3 regions of the Streptomyces sp. KL2 genome follow, and region 2 is predicted to be linked to each of the others. Evidence: riboswitches for the same ligand, from Rfam matches in the RefSeq annotation. Region 2 holds a riboswitch; each other region holds the start of a gene.
What was found. A riboswitch is a leader RNA that binds a small molecule or an ion and turns the genes downstream of it on or off. The one in region 2 is predicted to bind cyclic di-AMP.
Positions count from the first base shown of each region.

Region 1: another riboswitch for cyclic di-AMP. It lies ahead of QPK52_RS16595 (transglycosylase family protein); the one in region 2 lies ahead of QPK52_RS09870 (NlpC/P60 family protein).
Region 3: another riboswitch for cyclic di-AMP. It lies ahead of QPK52_RS16770 (transglycosylase family protein); the one in region 2 lies ahead of QPK52_RS09870 (NlpC/P60 family protein).

Region 1 covers NZ_CP127170.1:3,656,198-3,662,190, forward strand. Annotated here, with positions in the region: gene QPK52_RS16585 (cytochrome P450 family protein) at 1-770, shown strand, start outside; gene QPK52_RS16590 (transglycosylase family protein) at 900-1,940, shown strand; cyclic di-AMP (ydaO/yuaA leader) riboswitch at 2,176-2,346, shown strand; gene QPK52_RS16595 (transglycosylase family protein) at 2,353-3,078, shown strand; gene eno (phosphopyruvate hydratase) at 3,341-4,630, shown strand; gene QPK52_RS16605 (FtsB family cell division protein) at 4,810-5,328, shown strand; gene QPK52_RS16610 (DUF501 domain-containing protein) at 5,411-5,968, shown strand; gene QPK52_RS16615 (exopolyphosphatase) at 5,965-5,993, shown strand, end outside.
Region 2 covers NZ_CP127170.1:2,216,107-2,222,099, reverse strand. Annotated here, with positions in the region: gene QPK52_RS09880 (helix-turn-helix transcriptional regulator) at 1-216, opposite strand, end outside; gene QPK52_RS09875 (hypothetical protein) at 352-705, shown strand; gene QPK52_RS09870 (NlpC/P60 family protein) at 787-1,986, opposite strand; cyclic di-AMP (ydaO/yuaA leader) riboswitch at 1,997-2,139, opposite strand; gene QPK52_RS09865 (DUF1707 domain-containing protein) at 2,317-2,919, opposite strand; gene pcrA (DNA helicase PcrA) at 2,979-5,498, shown strand; gene QPK52_RS09855 (peptidoglycan DD-metalloendopeptidase family protein) at 5,619-5,993, opposite strand, start outside.
Region 3 covers NZ_CP127170.1:3,695,972-3,701,964, forward strand. Annotated here, with positions in the region: gene QPK52_RS16750 (GtrA family protein) at 1-218, opposite strand, end outside; gene QPK52_RS16755 (5-(carboxyamino)imidazole ribonucleotide synthase) at 351-1,547, shown strand; gene purE (5-(carboxyamino)imidazole ribonucleotide mutase) at 1,544-2,095, shown strand; gene QPK52_RS16765 (dipeptidase) at 2,097-3,293, shown strand; cyclic di-AMP (ydaO/yuaA leader) riboswitch at 3,575-3,788, shown strand; gene QPK52_RS16770 (transglycosylase family protein) at 3,793-5,124, shown strand; gene QPK52_RS16775 (VOC family protein) at 5,277-5,657, opposite strand; gene QPK52_RS16780 (CGNR zinc finger domain-containing protein) at 5,793-5,993, shown strand, end outside.

The sequences.
Region 1 (5,993 bases), 1.4 Mb from region 2:
TCGGCGTCCCGGCCGAGGACCAGGACGACTTCCGCGACTGGGCGGGCATGATGCTGCGTCACGGCGGCGGCCCGCGCGGCGGGGTGGGCCGGGCGGTGAAGCGGATGCGCGCGTACCTGGCGGACCTGATCCACCGCAAGCGCGGCGACCTGGGCGACGACCTGATCTCCGGCCTGATCCGGGCGAGCGACCACGGTGAGCACCTGACGGAGAACGAGGCCGCGGCGATGGCGTTCATCCTGCTGTTCGCCGGTTTCGAGACCACCGTCAACCTCATCGGCAACGGCACCTACGCGCTGCTGCGCCATCCAGGGCAGCGGCGGCTGTTCCAGGAGGCGTCGGCGGCGGGCGACACCGGGCTGCTGCAGACGGCGGTGGAGGAACTGCTGCGCTACGACGGGCCGGTGGAGCTGGCGACCTGGCGGTTCGCCACCGAGCCGGTGGAGATCGGCGGACAGCGGATCGCCACCGGCGATCCGGTGCTGGTGGTGCTGGCCGCCGCCGACCGCGACCCGTCGAGGTTCGCCGACCCGGACACCCTGGACCTCACGCGCGGTGACAATCCTCACCTCGGATACGGCCACGGCATCCACTACTGCCTGGGGGCGCCGCTGGCGCGGCTGGAGGGGCGGGTCGCCCTCACGGCCCTGCTGGGACGCCTCCCCGACCTGCGGCTCGCGGCGGAACCTGCCGATTTGCGCTGGCGGGGCGGCCTCATCATGCGAGGGCTGCGCGAACTGCCGGTGGAGTTCGAGCCGGTGCGCGGGTGACGCACAGTCACGTACGTGATCCGTGCGTGATCTGCGAGACACTGACTTGTGATGATCGGCCCGGTGACGCTACGTTCAGCCGTCAACCGCTCAACCTTGCCGTCTGTCCACGCACGAGAGGCTCCGCACATGCTTTCCGGGAACGGTAGACACCGCCGCCCCCGCCAGGCTCCCGCCATCTTCGTCACGGCAGGAGTGACCGGCGCGGGGTTCGCCATCCCCCTGCTGGGGGCGGCGGGCGCGCAGGCGGCAGACCTCGACACCTGGGACCGGGTCGCGCAGTGCGAGAGCGGCGGCCTGTGGAGCGCCGACACCGGCAACGGCTACTACGGCGGCCTCCAGCTCACCCAGGAGATCTGGGAGCAGTACGGCGGTACGTCGTACGCCAAGCGCCCCGACCTCGCCAGCCGCAGCCAGCAGATCGCGGTGGCCGAGAAGATCCTCGCCGACCAGGGGCCGGAGGCCTGGCCCTCATGCGGCGTCAACGCCGGGCTGCGCCACGACACCACCGGCGAGGCCCCGGCCATCGACCCGGGCAACCTCCTGCCGGAGGAGGACGCGCGGGACGGCGGGAGCGGTGGGAACGGCGGGGGCCTCCTGGACGGCGTCCTGCCGGGCGGCGACGCGGCGGAGGAGGACTCCCCGGCCGCCGGCGGGGGCGGGTCCGGCGGCGCGGAGGACGGCGCCGAGGGCGAGCGGAAGGCCCCGAAGGACGGCGGTGCGGAGGACGGTGCCCAGGACGAGGGCGCGAAGGGCGGCGGCGCGGAGGACGGCGCCGAGGGCGACGGTGCGGAGGACGGCGCCCGCGCCGGGGCGGGGGAGGGCACCGGAAAGCACCGCGGCGAGCGCGACCCGCGCGAACTGGATCTGGAGCGCGGGGCGGAGAGCCGGGCGCCGGAGGGCCGGGAGACCGCCGGCGACGGACGCTCCGAGGAGGCCGCCGACCGCTCCGCCCGCGCCGAGCGCCCCGCGCTGGCGGGCACCGTGAGCGGCCTGGGCTCCCGCGGGAGGGACGAGGGCTATCTCGTGCGCCCCGGGGACTCGCTCGTGACGATCGCCCAGGAGCACGGCGTGCCGGGCGGCTGGAGCGGGCTGTACGAGAGCAACAAGGACGTCGTGGGCGAGGATCCGGACCTGATCCTGCCGGGGCAGGAGCTCTCTCTCGGATGAGTGCGGACGGCCCTGCGGGATGACCCTCCCGGGCGACTGCGGCGTGTCGTTCCTGTCCGGCCTAATGCTCCTCATCTGACCTGCGGGTTCCATCCGTGCGGGCGTCAGAAAGGGTGAATCGCCGGTTTCTGACATGCTTTGAGACGGATGTACCGGTGTGCTTACCGTCGTGTCGCTCGCACCGCGAGTGCCACCGACCGCAGCGCCGAATCCTGCCGGCGGCCGGTGGGCAGTCGTCGCGTCAGCGCCGATGGCAGGAGCGGGGGAACCAGGTAGGCGCCGCCCAGGACCGCAGGGTCCGAAGCGGCTTGGGGTGAAGTCGCCCGGGGCTCCGCGCCCCGGACGGCCGGGCTTGCTCACTGCCCGAACCCGACAGCTCACCTCGCAGGCGTCGGTGAGATAAGGGACGTCCATGCTGTTCACCGGCAAGGGGCACGACAGCCGCACCGCCAGAGCCGTCCGCGCGGCCGCGCTGACGGGCGCCGCGGGCGCCGCCATCGCCGTTCCGGTGGCGGGCGCGCCGGGCGCCTCGGCCGCCTCCGTCGACACCTGGGAGCGGGTGGCCCAGTGCGAGTCCGGCGGCGACTGGTCCATCAACACCGGCAACGGCTACTACGGCGGGCTGCAGTTCTCCCAGTCCAGCTGGGAGGCCGCCGGCGGCACCCGGTACGCGCCGCGCGCCGACCTGGCCACCAGGGAGCAGCAGATCGCCGTGGCCGAGCGGCTGCTGGCCATGCAGGGGCCGCGCGCCTGGGCCTGCGCCGAGAAGGGCGGCCTCACCGCCGACGGGCCCGCGGCCGAGGTGGACCCGGGCGGCGGCCGTTCCGTCGGCCCCGGCACCGGGCGGACGTACTCCGAGTCGCAGAACCGCTCCCGCCCGCAGTCGCAGAACCAGTCGCAGAAGCAGTCCCAGGAGCAGTCGCAGGAGCAGTCCCGTTCGCTGTCGCAGGGCGCCTCCGAGCGGGCGGACGGCCACCGGGACGGCGCCGAGTCCGGCTACACGGTCAAGTCCGGCGACACGCTGCGCGCCATCGCCGCCGCCCACGGCACCACCTGGCAGCAGATCCACCAGGACAACGCCGACGTCATCGGCGACGACCCCAACCTGATCTTCCCCGGCCAGCAGCTCCGGGTCTGATCCCCTGCTGTGCCCGCCCCGGCGCCGCCCCGTCACCCGGCGGCGCCATCCCGGTGCGGTGTGTCACCTCCCTTGGCGGAGGGCGCGCCGCACCGGGTTTATTCAATTTGGAAACAAAGCGCTCTCACCCTCTCTGATCTGCGATTTCATCCTCCGTTCCGCCGTATGGCACGGGCTGTCGGCGAGGTGGCGTGCGCGGGCCGGATAGGCTCAGGGCACTGAGACCCGACACACACGCCCGACACACACGAAGGAGACCCTCGTGCCGTCCATCGACGTCGTAGTGGCCCGCGAGATCCTCGACTCGCGAGGCAACCCCACGGTCGAGGTCGAGGTCGGCCTCGACGACGGCAGCACCGGCCGTGCAGCCGTTCCGTCCGGCGCCTCCACGGGCGCCTTCGAGGCCCTTGAGCTGCGTGACGGAGACAAGAGCCGCTACGGCGGCAAGGGCGTCGAGAAGGCCGTCCTCGCCGTCATCGAGCAGATCGGCCCGGAGCTGGTCGGATACGACGCCACCGAGCAGCGCCTGATCGACCAGGCGATGTTCGACCTGGACGCCACCCCGGACAAGTCCTCCCTCGGCGCCAACGCCATCCTCGGCGTCTCGCTGGCCGTCGCCCACGCCGCCTCCGAGGCGTCCGACCTGCCGCTGTTCCGCTACCTCGGCGGCCCGAACGCGCACCTGCTGCCGGTGCCGATGATGAACATCCTCAACGGCGGATCGCACGCCGACTCCAACGTGGACATCCAGGAGTTCATGATCGCGCCGATCGGCGCCGAGTCCTTCTCCGAGGCCCTGCGCTGGGGCACCGAGGTCTACCACACCCTCAAGAAGGTGCTGAAGGAGCGCAACCTCTCCACCGGGCTGGGCGACGAGGGCGGCTTCGCCCCCAACCTCGGCTCCAACCGCGAGGCGCTCGACCTCATCCTGGAGGCGATCAAGCAGGCCGGCTACACCCCCGGCCAGGACATCGCCCTCGCCCTGGACGTCGCCGCCTCCGAGTTCCACAAGGACGGCCGTTACGTCTTCGAGGGCCAGGAGCGCACCGCCGCCCAGATGACCGACTACTACGCCGAGCTGGTCGAGGCGTACCCGCTGGTCTCCATCGAGGACCCGCTGTTCGAGGACGACTGGGACGGCTGGAAGACCATCACCGAGCGCCTGGGCGACAAGGTCCAGCTCGTCGGTGACGACCTGTTCGTCACCAACCCCGAGCGCCTGGCCCGCGGCATCGAGGAGGGCGCCGCCAACGCCCTGCTGGTCAAGGTCAACCAGATCGGCTCCCTGACCGAGACGCTGGACGCCGTCGAGCTGGCCCAGCGCAACGGCTTCAAGTGCATGATGTCCCACCGCTCCGGCGAGACGGAGGACGTCACCATCGCCGACCTGGCCGTCGCCACCAACTGCGGCCAGATCAAGACCGGCGCCCCGGCCCGCTCCGAGCGCGTCGCCAAGTACAACCAGCTGCTGCGCATCGAGGAGATCCTCGACGACGCCGCGGTGTACGCCGGACGCTCGGCGTTCCCGCGCTTCCGCTCCGCGGACCGATGAGCACAGCCGCTCCGCGGACCGGTGAGCACGGCCGGTCCGCGGACCGGTGAGCACGGCCGCGGGAAGCGGCCCCGCCGTCACCGCGTCCCCGCCGCCGTCCCGTACGGTGGCGGGGACGCGGCGGCATGCGGCGGCCCACCGCGGCGGCACGGCGACGACAGGGCAGCAGGGGAGGCGAGGTGGCCGCGGAACGGGACAGGTTCTCCACCGCGACCAGGCTCAGGGCACTGGGCACACAGGCGGCCGAGCGCGTCTACCGCGCCCAGAACCGCCGGATGCGCGCCCCCCGCCGCAGCCGGCTGACCGGCCGCGCCGCACTGCTCGTCCTGGTCCTGTGCTCGCTCGTGGTCGCCCTGGCCTACCCCATGCGGCAGTACGTCTCGCAGCGTGCGGAGATCGAGGAGCAGCGGCGCCTGGTCGAGGAACTGCGCGGCCGGGTCGAGGAGAAGCGCGATCTGAAGGCCCGCTGGAAGGACCCGGCCTACGTGGAGCGGATGATCCGCGAGCACCTGCTCTACGTGCGCCCCGGCGAGACCGGCTACATCCTCCCGCGCGGCACGGCCGACCGTACCGGCGAGGGCGCCTCCCGCTCCCGCCGCACCGCCGAGCCCGGCCCCACCGAACAGGCCTGGTACCGGCACCTGTGGGACGGAGTGGACGCGGCGGACGCCTCCGGCGCCGCCGGGCAGCGCCCCTGAGCGGTCCGGAAGCGGCCCGGACCCCGACCGCCCCGCCGGGCCCCCGCGCCCGGCCCCGACACCCCTGAGGCATCCTGGCCACATGGAAACGCCCCCGCCCCGTACCGAGCCCACCGCGCCGACCGAAGCCGACGTCGAGGCATTCCAGCAGCAGCTCGGCCGTCCGCCGCGCGGTCTGCGCGCCATCGCGCACCGCTGCCCCTGCGGGCAGCCCGACGTGGTGGAGACCGCGCCGCGGCTGGAGGACGGCACGCCCTTCCCGACCACGTACTACCTCACCTGCCCGCGCGCGGCCTCCGCGATCGGCACCCTGGAGGCCGAGGGCGTGATGAAGGAGATGACCGAGCGGCTGCGCACCGACCCGGAGCTGGCCGCCGCGTACCGCCGGGCGCACGAGGACTACATCGCGCGCCGCGACGCCATCGAGGTGCTGGAGGGCTTCCCCAGCGCGGGCGGGATGCCCGACCGCGTCAAGTGCCTGCACGTCCTGGTCGCCCACTCGCTGGCCGCGGGTCCGGGCGTCAACCCGCTGGGCGACGAGGCGATCGCCATGCTCCCGGAGTGGTGGAGCAAGGGGCCGTGCGTGAGCGCGGCCGGGGACGGCAGGGGCGGCGAGGACAGCGGGGAGGGTGCGCGGTGACGGGGACGGCGAACGGCACGACGGC
Region 2 (5,993 bases):
GAGCGGGCGGAAGGGCTCCAGGGAGAACAGCGCCTCGACGGGCAGCCCGAAGAAGGCGGCGATCCGCAGAGCCAGGTCGAGACTCGGGTTGTAGTCGCCGCGTTCGATGTAGCCGATGGTCTGGTAGTGGGCGCCGACCGCTTCCGCCAGGCGTCGGCGGGAGACCTTCCGCTCCGCCCGCACCATGGCCAGCCTGTTGTGCACCTGCTCGCTCATGTATAAGAAGTACTACATATTTGAGTGCACCGGCAACAAGGCGGCGAGGGAGGGAGGCTGCGGGAACCGGACGGAGGGGCGGAAGAGCGCCCTGGCCGGCGGGGGTGGGGAGGCCCCCGGATACGCTCGCGTGCCATGGAGGCACTCACCCACTTCTTCGTCGGCCTGCACATAGTCGGCATCGGCGCCCTGCTCGGCGGCTTCATGACACAGATGAAGGCCATGGGCGCCGGCGAGGCCCGCATCGTCCCCGCGATGCTGCACGGAGCCCTCACCATGCTGGTGACGGGCGTGGCCCTGGTGGGCCTGAACGAGGCGGACGGCCAGACCGTCAACCACATCAAGATCGGTGTGAAGCTCGCCCTGCTGGTGGTGATCCTCGGCCTGGTCTACGTCAAGCGGGACGAGGAGCGGCTGCCCGCGCCGCTGTTCGGCACCATCGGCCTGCTCACCGTCGCCAACATCTTCATCGCCGTCATGTGGACGTAGGCGGCTGTGCCGACGGCCGACGGCGGGCGGCGGCCGTCGGGCGGGCGGCGGTGCGGAGGCACGGCCGCCCGCCGTCCCGTCTCAGGCCGGCCGGACCGCGCTGTGGAAGGGCATGTGGTCGACGGACTCGTAGCGCACCTCGGCGCCCGGCTTCGGCGCGTGGATCATCTGGCCGCCGCCCGCGTAGACGCCGACGTGGCTGATGTCGTCGTAGAAGAAGACCAGATCTCCGGGCCGCATGTCGGCCTTGGCGATCCGGGCGCCCGCGTTCACCTGGTCGTAGGTGGTGCGCGGCAGTGAGACGCCCGCGCTGAGCCAGGCGGCCCGGGTCAGCCCCGAGCAGTCGTAGGAGTTGGGGCCGGTGGCGCCCCAGACGTACGGCTTGCCGAGCTGGGCCTCGGCGAAGGCGAGCACCTTCTGTGCCTTCGCGGCGTACGAGTCGTCCGCGGCGCCGCCGGTTCCGGTGTCCGTGCCGCCCGTGCCCGTGCTGCCGCCGCCGGTGTCCGTGCCGCTGTCCGCCGGCGTCTCGTCCCGCTTCTCGCGCTCGGCGGCCGCCTCGGCCTCGGCCTGCCGCCTCTCGCGCTCGGCAGCGGCGGCGGCGGCCTTGCGGCGGGCCTCCTCCTGCCGCCTGCGCTCCTGAGCGGCCAGGCGCGCCTTCTCCTCGGCGGTCAGCTCCGACAGCAGCTTCCGGGCCTGCGCCAGCTTGCCCTGGACGGTCTTCCTGCTGTCCGCCAGCTCCTTCTGGGCGTCGGTGAGTTCGGCCAGGCTCGCCGACGCCTCCGAGCGCTTCTTCCGAGCCGCGCGCTGCTCGTCCCGGTAGTCGTCGACGGCCTGCCGCTGGCGGTCGGTGATCCGGTCCATCAGGTGCTTGCGGCCGAAGAAGTCCTGGGGGTCGTCGGACAGGAGCAGCACCGCGGTGTCGGAGACCCCTCCGCTGCGGTACTGCGCGGTGGCGTAGCCGCCCAGCTTCCGGCGGGCGTCGTTGAGCCTGTCCGCGCGCTCGGCGGCCTCGTCGAGGAGCCGGTCGACCTCCTCGCGCTGCTCGTCCGCCTTCTCCTTGGCCGCGTTGTACTTCTGCGTCGCGCTGCCCGCCTCCCGGTACAGCGCGTCCACCCGCTTGCGGACCTCCTCGATCGAGGGCCTGCCGTCCTCGGGCGCGGCCTGGGCGGGACCTTGGGAGAGAAGGGTCGCGGAGGCGATGGCCGCGGTGGTGAGTCCGACCGCTCCGCGACGGGAGGCGGGGGACAGCAGGGGGGTGCGCGGTCTGCGGTGCGACGCCAAGGCGGGCGCTCCTTCCGTGGAACACCGCCTACCGGGTTAGCTGACGGGTTCGGGCGTCGGAAGTCCGCCCTACGGGCCCGCGGGCCCGATTCACCCCGGTGGGGAGTGGGTCCCCGGCCCCGGCCGCACGGCCGGGCTCGGCGGAGGCCGCCCGTGCCGACGCTGTCGCCGGCGAGGGGTCCGGGCCGCCTGACGCTGGACCGTAGAGCACTGGTGGGGCTCCTGTGAAGGCCGGTGTTCGGTATATCCCGAAACCGATTCGTTATCGGTCGGTTATCGTCCGTTTCGGGGGCCCGCCGCCGGGACCTGCCGCTCCGGGGGCGGCGGCGCTCAGTCGCGGGAGCGGCGCCCGGGCCAGCGGTACGGGTGGCGCACGACGATCGTCCCCACCTTGGAGCCGCCGCTGATCCGCAGCACCGGCATCCCGGGCACGGGCGGTTCGGTGGCCCGGTTCCGGACGGACCCCATTCCGGAGGTCACCCCCTCGGCCCGCACCGTCCAGCCGCGCGGCACGACGACCTTGATCTCGCCCATTCCCGCGTCGAGCTCCAGGCGGACCTCCCGGTGGCGGCACTCCGCCCGCGTGAAGTCGATCACGATCCGCCCCAGCGTGGTCTTGGCGGTGATCCGCTCCGGCACCATCCAGTGGCCGTCCTGCCGGATGTCGCCGGCGACCGTCCTCAGCGCCAGCGGCTCCTGGGCGCTCGGGGCCAGGCCCGCCGCGTCCTGGCCGGGCAGGTCCGCGACCAGTGCCTCCAGTTCGCCGTAGGTCTTGGCGGCGAACGCCCTCTCCAGCCGCTCGTCCAGCTCCTCCAGGTCGATGCGGCCGTCGCCGGCGGCCTCGCGCAGTCGCTCGGCCACCGCCTCACGGTCGGTGTGCCCGGCGCGCAGCTCCGAGCCGGGACGGGGGCGGGGCGCGGGGGCGTCGGTCATGCCCGCCATCTTAGGAGGGCCGCCCCGGCCGCGGGCGCGGCGTCCTAGACTCGACGGCGATGAGCAGCCTCTTCGACGACAGCTTCCTGGCCGACCTCGAGCCCTCCGGGGACGAGGAGCCGCCGCCCCCGCCGGAGGAGGCGTCCGCGCCGCCGGAGGACGACGTCCCCGACGACCTCTTCGCGGGCGCCTTCGGCGGAGGCGGGGCGCGCGACGCCTACTACGGCAACGGCGCGGCCCGTCCCGTCGTCGATCCGGCCGCCCTGCTGGAGGGGCTCAACGACCAGCAGCGCGCGGCCGTGGTGCACACCGGCTCGCCCCTGCTGATCGTCGCGGGCGCCGGGTCCGGCAAGACGCGGGTGCTCACCCACCGCATCGCGCACCTGCTGGGCGCGCGCGGCGTCCACCCCGGGGAGATCCTCGCGATCACCTTCACCAACAAGGCCGCGGGCGAGATGAAGGAGCGCGTGGCGGAGCTGGTCGGCCCGCGCGCCCAGTCGATGTGGGTCTCCACCTTCCACAGCGCGTGCGTGCGCATCCTGCGGCGCGAGAGCAAGAAGCTCGGCTTCACCTCCAGCTTCTCGATCTACGACGCCGCCGACTCCCGCCGTCTGATGGCACTGGTCTGCCGGGACCTGGACCTGGATCCCAAGCGATTCCCGCCCAAGTCGTTCAGCGCGCAGGTGTCGAACCTGAAGAACGAACTGGTCGACGAGGAGGACTTCGCGGCCAGGGCGTCCGACGGTTTCGAGAAGACGCTGGCCCAGGCGTACGCGATGTACCAGGCGCGGCTGCGGGAGGCCAACGCCCTGGACTTCGACGACATCATCATGACGACGGTCCACCTGCTCCAGGCGTTCCCCGACGTCGCCGAGCACTACCGCCGCCGCTTCCGCCATGTGCTGGTCGACGAGTACCAGGACACCAACCACGCCCAGTACACCCTGATCAGGGAGCTGGTGGGCGTGGACGGCAGCGAGGAGGGCGCGGCCGCGGGCGGGCGTGCCGAGCTGTGCGTGGTGGGCGACGCCGACCAGTCGATCTACGCCTTCCGCGGCGCCACCATCCGCAACATCCTCCAGTTCGAGGAGGACTACCCGGACGCGACCACCATCCTGCTGGAGCAGAACTACCGCTCCACCCAGACCATCCTCTCGGCCGCCAACGCCGTCATCGAGCGGAACGAGAACCGCCGCCCGAAGAACCTGTGGACCGACGCCGGGTCCGGGGCCCGCATCACGGGCTACGTGGCCGACACCGAGCACGACGAGGCGCAGTTCGTCGCCGAGGAGATCGACCGGCTGACGGACGCGGGCGAGGCGAAGGCGGGCGACGTCGCCGTCTTCTACCGCACCAACGCCCAGTCCCGCGTCTTCGAGGAGGTCTTCATCCGGGTCGGCCTGCCGTACAAGGTCGTCGGCGGAGTGCGCTTCTACGAGCGCAAGGAGGTCCGCGACGTCCTGGCGTACCTGCGGGTGCTGGCCAACCCCGAGGACGCCGTACCGCTGCGCCGCATCCTCAACGTCCCCAAGCGGGGCATCGGCGACCGGGCCGAGGCGATGATCGAGGCGCTGGCGCTGCGCGAGCGGATCACCTTCCCGCAGGCGCTGCGCCGCGTCGACGAGGCGTACGGCATGGCGGCCCGCTCGGCCAACGCCGTCAAGCGCTTCAACGCGCTGATGGACGACCTGCGGACGGTCGTGGAGTCCGGCGCCGGGCCGGCGACCGTACTGGAGGCGGTGCTGGAGCGCACCGGCTACCTGGCGGAGCTTCAGGCCTCCACCGATCCGCAGGACGAGACCCGCGTGGAGAACCTCCAGGAACTTGCCGCCGTGGCGCTGGAGTTCGAGCAGGAGCGCGGCGAGAACCCGGGAACGCTCGCGGAGTTCCTGGAGCAGGTGGCCCTCGTCGCCGACTCCGACCAGATCCCGGACGAGGACGCCGAGGGCTCGGGCGTGGTGACGCTGATGACGCTGCACACCGCCAAGGGCCTGGAGTTCCCGGTCGTCTTCCTGACGGGGATGGAGGACGGCGTCTTCCCGCACATGCGGACCCTGGGCAAGACCAAGGAACTGGAGGAGGAGCGGCGGCTGGCGTACGTCGGCATCACGCGGGCGCGCGAGCGGCTCTACCTCACGCGCTCGGCGATGCGCAGCGCGTGGGGGCAGCCCGCCTACAACCCGCCCTCCCGCTTCCTGGAGGAGATCCCGGAGCAGTACCTGGAGTGGAAGCGCACGGGGCCGACGGCCGCGCCGGGCGGAGGCCGGGGGAGCGGCGCCGGAGGGCTGTCGCCGACGGCGTCCTCCCTGTCGTCGTCGCTGTCCTCGTCGTTCCCGTCGTTCCCGTCGGGACCGGCGGCGTCGCGGCGGCGCGGTCCGAGCGGCTTCGCCACGGGACGGGCCAAGGACCGCCCGGTCGTCGCACTGGAGGTGGGGGACCGGGTGACGCACGACAGCTTCGGGCTGGGCAGGGTCGTGGCCGTGAAGGGCAGCGGGGACAACGCGGAGGCGACGATCGACTTCGGCGGCGACAAGCCGAAGCGGCTGCTGCTGCGCTACGCCCCGGTGGAGAAGCTCTGAGGAGGCCCTGACCCCGCGGCCGGCGCGAGTCGGGGGCCGGGGCTTTCCGCGCCCCGGGCTCCCTGCGACCGGCCCCGGCCGGCCCGGGGCCGGAAGTCCAGGACCGGGCCGGAGGCGGGATCAGGTGGGGTCGAGACCCTGGGCGCGGAACCAGGGCAGCGGGTCGATGGCCGCGCCGCCGGCCGGCCGCACCTCGAAGTGCAGATGGGGACCCGTGGAGTTCCCGGAGTTGCCGGAGTAGGCGATGGTGTCGCCGGCCTTGACGTAGCCGGAGCGGATCCGGGTGCTGCTCAGATGGCAGTACCAGGTCTCGGTGCCGTCGGGCGCGGTCACTATCGCCATGTTGCCGTAGGCGCTGTTCCACTGGGTCCTGACCGTGCCGTCGGTGGCGGCCATGACCGGGGTGCCGTAGCTGACGGGGAAGTCCAGGCCCGTGTGCAGCGACATCCAGTTGATGCCGGCCTGCCCGTAGTACGCGCTGAGCCCATGCTGGGC
Region 3 (5,993 bases), 1.5 Mb from region 2:
TGCCGGTAGGTCCAGTAGCGGTTGCCCAGGTAGTTGGTCCCGATGGCGACCGCGGTCGCCATCACTCCCGAGCGCACCGGCGCCAGGCCCAGGCCGTGGATGCAGAGGTTGAAGACGGCCACGTTGACGAGGAAGCCGAGGGCCCCCACCGTGCCGAACTTGGCCAGCTCGCGCCGTAGCCGCAGCAGCCTGGAGCGCAGTGCGCGCCGTTCACCCATAGTGACCCACTCGCCCCGTTCTCTCGGCTCTCGCGCGGCCCTGCGGGGCCCGCCGTCGCGTCCTGGTCCGCCATGCTAGTCACGGCCCCGTACCGCGCCGGGTACCCGCCGTCCGGCCGATAGGCTACGGACGTGACATTTCCTGTGATCGGCATGGTCGGCGGCGGGCAGCTCGCGCGGATGACGCATGAGGCGGGCATCCCCCTCGGCATCAGGTTCAGGCTGCTCAGCGACACCCCCCAGGACTCCGCGGCCCAGGTGGTCCGCGACGTCGTCGTCGGCGACTACCGCGATCTGGACACCCTGCGCGACTTCGCCCGCGGCTGCGACGTGATCACGTTCGACCACGAGCACGTGCCCACCGAGCACCTGCGCGTCCTGGAGGCGGAGGGCATCCCGGTGCGGCCCGGGCCCGACGCGCTGGTGCACGCGCAGGACAAGGGCGTGATGCGGGCGCGGCTGAGCGGGATCGGCATCCCCTGTCCCCGGCACCGGATCGTGGCGGACCCGGCCGACGTCACGCGGTTCGCGCGGGAAGGAGCCGCGCGGGAGGGAGCCGCGCGGGAAGGAGCCGCGGGGGAGGGGACGGCGCGGGAAGAGGGCTGGCCGGTCGTCCTCAAGACCGTCCGCGGCGGCTACGACGGCAAGGGCGTGTGGGTGGTGTCCTCCGAGGCCGAGGCCGCCGAGCCGTTCCGGGCGGGCGTGCCGGTGCTGGCCGAGGAGAAGGTGGACTACGTCCGCGAGCTGGCGGCCAACGTGGTGCGCTCCCCGCACGGCCAGGCCGTGGCCTACCCGGTGGTGGAGTCGATCCAGGTGGGCGGCGTGTGCGACACGGTGATCGCCCCGGCTCCCGGCCTGTCGCCGGAGCTGTCGGCCCACGCCCAGGAGACGGCGCTGACGATCGCGAAGGAGCTGGGTGTGATCGGGCACCTGGCGGTGGAGCTGTTCGAGACCCGCGACGGCCGCGTCCTGGTCAACGAGCTGGCCATGCGTCCGCACAACAGCGGCCACTGGACCCAGGACGGCGCGGTCACCTCCCAGTTCGCCAACCACCTGCGGGCCGTGCTCGACCTGCCGCTGGGCGACCCGCGCCCCCGTGCGCCCTGGACGGTGATGGCCAACGTGCTCGGCGGCGACTACCCCGACATGTACCAGGGCTATCTGCACTGCATGGCCCGCGATCCGCGGCTGAAGATCCACATGTACGGCAAGGACGTGAAGCCCGGCCGCAAGGTCGGCCACGTCAACACCTACGGCGACGACCTGGCGGACGTACGCGAGCGCGCCGCCCACGCCGCCGCCTATCTGCGAGGGACCATCACCGAATGAGCAACGCCCCCAGCCCCGCATCCGCCCCCGCCGTGGGGATCGTCATGGGATCCGACTCGGACTGGCCGGTCATGGAGGCCGCGGCCGAGGCCCTGGACGAGTTCGAGGTCCCCTACGAGGTCGACGTCGTCTCCGCCCACCGCATGCCGCACGAGATGATCGCCTACGGCGACGAGGCGGCCGGACGCGGGCTGAAGGCGGTCATCGCCGGCGCCGGGGGAGCGGCCCACCTGCCGGGCATGCTCGCCTCCGTCACCCCGCTGCCGGTGATCGGCGTCCCCGTGCCGCTGCGGCACCTGGACGGCATGGACTCCCTGCTGTCCATCGTCCAGATGCCCGCCGGGGTCCCGGTCGCCACGGTCTCGGTCGGCGGCGCGCGCAACGCCGGCCTGCTGGCGGTCCGCATCCTGGCGGCCCACGACGAGGAGCTGCGCGAGCGCATGGAGCGGTTCCAGGCGGAGCTGAAGGACCAGGCGAGGGAGAAGGGCCGACGGCTGCGGAGCAAGGTCGCCGCGGGCGGCGCCGGCTTCGGCTTCGGGGGCAGGTGAGATGGGTCACTCCGCCGAGCTGCTGGCACGGGCCAGGGCGCTGCTGGAGGCCCATCCCGTCGCCGACGGCCACAACGACCTGCCGTGGGCGCTGCGCGAGCAGGTCGCGTACGACCTGGACCGGCGCGACATCGCCGGGGACCAGTCGGCCCATCTGCACACCGACATCCCGCGGTTGCGCGCGGGCGGGGTGGGGGCGCAGTTCTGGTCGGTCTACGTGCGCACCGACCTGACCGGTGACGCCGCGGTCAGCGCCTGCCTGGAGCAGATCGACGTGGTGCGGCGGCTGGCCGACCGCCACCCGGCCGACCTCAGGCCCGCCTTCACCGCCGACGACATGGAGGCGGCCCGCGCCGAGGGCCGCATCGCCTCCCTGATGGGCGCCGAGGGCGGCCACTCCATCAACAACTCCCTGGCCACGCTGCGCGCCCTGTACCGGCTGGGTGTGCGCTACATGACACTCACCCACAACGACACCATCGACTGGGCCGACTCGGCCACCGACACCCCGCGCCACGACGGCCTGACCCGCTTCGGCGAGGAGGTCGTGCGGGAGATGAACCGGCTGGGGATGCTGGTGGACCTCTCCCATGTGGCGCCCGCCACCATGCGCGACGCCCTGCGCGTGACGACGGCGCCGGTGGTCTTCTCGCACTCCTCGGCCCGCGCGGTGTGCGACCACCCGCGCAACATCCCCGACGACGTGCTGGAGCGGCTTCCGGTCAACGGCGGTGTGGCGATGGCCACATTCGTGCCGAAGTTCGTGCTGCCCGCCGCCGTCGCCTGGACCGAGGCCGCCGACGAGAACATGCGCGCCCACGGCCTTCACCCCCTGGACGGCAGCGAGAGGGGCCTGGCGGTCCAGCGCGCGTACGAGGAGGCCAACCCGCGCCCGGTCGCCACGGCGGCGACGGTCGCCGACCACCTGGACCACATGCGCGAGGTCGCGGGCATCGACCACATCGGCATCGGCGGCGACTTCGACGGCACGGCCTTCACCCCGTCCGATCTGAGCGATGTGTCCGGATACCCGCACCTGGTGGCCGAGTTGCTGGACCGCCGCTGGTCCGAGGCCGATCTGGCCAAGCTCACCTGGAAGAACGCGGTGCGCGTGCTGCGCGACGCGGAGGCGGTCGCCCGCCACGAGCGGACCAGGCGCGGCCCGTCGATCGCCACCATCGGACAGCTCGACGGATAGCTCCTTGACCTCCTCGTGACCCAACTCACGAGCCGGCCCTCCCCGGTACGTCGCTCTGCGTGCCGGAGGAGGGCCTTCTGCGTCATCGCTCCTGGCAGTGGGGAGAAGTGACAGCTCGTCAGAGCCGGGGTCCGCCACTCTTCGGGAAGTGAACGCAGCAGACGGTGACGATCTGACGATCATCAAAGCCTTCGAAACGGGCGTCCTGTGACCCATCGGCTTGTATCGGCGGAAACGATGTGTCTACCGTTCTGGCCGTGCCGTACGAATGTGCGGCGGCCCGCTGTCGAACGCCGAATCCTGTCAACGGCGGCGGGCTGGACCATCCACACCACCCGATGACAGGAGCGGGGGACCCAAGGTAAGTCGCCGTCCCGGGCCCATACGGGACGGCTTGGGGTGAAGCCATGCCGCGCCACGCGCCGCGGCACACATGGCCGGGCAACTCCAGCCCGAACCCGACAGCTCACCTCGCAGGCGTAGGAGAAGGAGCACACCTATGTCCGCACGCGGACGTCACCGTCGTATGCGCAACAGCCGTCTCACCCGCCTGTCGCTCGCCATCTCCGTGGGCGGCGCCGGCATGGCCCTTCCCCTGATCGCCGCCGGCGGAGCCAACGCGGCCTCCGTCGAGACCTGGGACAAGGTCGCCCAGTGCGAGAGCACGGGCAACTGGAGCATCAACACCGGCAACGGTTTCTACGGCGGCCTGCAGTTCACGCAGAGCACCTGGGCCGCCTTCGGCGGTACCCAGTACGCGCCGCGCGCCGACCTCGCCACCAAGGACCAGCAGATCGCCGTCGCCGAGAAGGTGCTGGCGGGGCAGGGCCCGGGCGCCTGGCCCGTGTGCTCGGTCAAGGCCGGCCTGACCAAGGGCGGTCCCGCCCCGGCCGTCTCCCCCGACGGCCGGAGCAACCCCACCGAGCAGAAGGAGCAGGCCCCGGCCGCTCCGAAGGCCGAGGCCAAGCCCGAGGTCAAGGCCGAGGCCAAGCCCGAGGTCAAGGCCGAGGCCAAGCCCGAGGCCGAGCCGAAGCAGCAGAAGAGCCAGGCCGCGCCGCAGCGCGCGGACCGCGGCGAGCGCGCCCACAGCCACGACCACGGCGCCGGCGAGGGCGCCTCCTACGAGGTCGTCGGCGGCGACACCCTCTTCAAGATCGCCGCGGCCCAGGGCGTCCAGGGCGGCTGGGAGCGCATCTACGAGGACAACCGCCAGGTCATCGGCGACAACCCGAACCTGATCTTCCCGGGCCAGGAGCTCACCCTGGGCGGCGCCGCCACCCAGCAGAAGGCCGCGGCCAAGCCCGAGGCCAAGCCGGCCCCGAAGGCCGAGAAGACCGAGAAGGCGGCGCCCAAGGTCGAGAAGACCGAGAAGGCCGAGGCCGTGCAGCAGTCGGCCGAGCGTGCCGACCGCAGCGACCGCGGTGCGGTCACCGGCTACACCGCCCCGGTGAACGCCGCTCCGTCCGGCTCCTACAAGGCCTCCGGTGCCCGTTGGTCCAACGGCCACACCGGTGAGGACTTCGCCGCCGCCTCCGGCACCCCGGTGAAGGCCGTCACCAGCGGCACCGTGGTCTCCGCCGGCTGGGGCGGGGCCTACGGCAACCAGGTCGTCATCCGTCACAACGACGGCCGGTACAGCCAGTACGGCCACCTGTCCTCGCTGTCGGTCAGCGCCGGCCAGACGGTCAACACCGGCCAGCAGATCGGCGCCGTCGGCTCCACCGGCAACAGCACCGGTCCGCACCTGCACTTCGAGATCCGTACCGCCCCCGGTTACGGCTCGGACATCGACCCGCTGGCCTACCTGCGGGCCAACGGCGTCAGCATCTGAGGGTCCTGACCCTCACCGGCCCGGTCGCCCGAGTCCGGAGCCGGCCGAGAGGCGGGCGGGGCAGGGGTGTGCGAACACCCCCGCCCCGCCCGCCTCTTCTCCGTTCCCTCACCCCGGCGCCCTGCCCCATCGCGCACTGACGGGCGGCCGGCTCACTCCACGCAGAGGCAGAAGGGGTGCCCGGCCGGGTCCCGGTAGACGCGGAAGTCGCGCTCGCCCCCGTCTCCCTGGAGGAGTTCGGCCCCCAGTTCCAGCGCCTCCCGCTCGGCCGCGTCCAACTCCCCGCGGGGCACGTAGAAGTCGAGGTGGAACTGCTGCGAACGCTCGGCGCTCGGCCACTGCGGCGGCACGTATCCGCGCGCCTCCTGGAAGGCGAACGTCCGGCCCTTCAGGGCGCCCGAGTCGAACGTCACCTCCACCCACCTGCCCTCGCCCTCGACCTTCCCGCCCAGCATCCGTGCGTAGAAGTCGGCGAGCTTCCCCGGTTCAGGGCAGTCCAGTACGACGACGTCCCGCAGCGTGGTGATGGCCATGGTGCTCTTCCCTCCTGTGCCGTGGATCACTTCTCCGTCACTCGCTCTGTTACCTGTTGGCGGCTTCAAGCGGTAACGAGTTACCCCATGATGGCGTTCTGTCGGTAACGGGGCAAGGCCGGTAACGTGGCAGGTGTGGAACGACCCGAGGAGCGGGATCCCACGCCGCCGGGACTCCGCCTGGTGAGGGATCTGATCAACACCCTGGACGTGGAGACGGACGCCGACGCCCTCGCCACCGCGGACGGCCTCGCAGCACTCGTGCACGAACACGGGTTGACCGGACCGCCGCCGACCAAACGGGACCTTCCGGACGTCATCCGGCTGCGCGAGGGC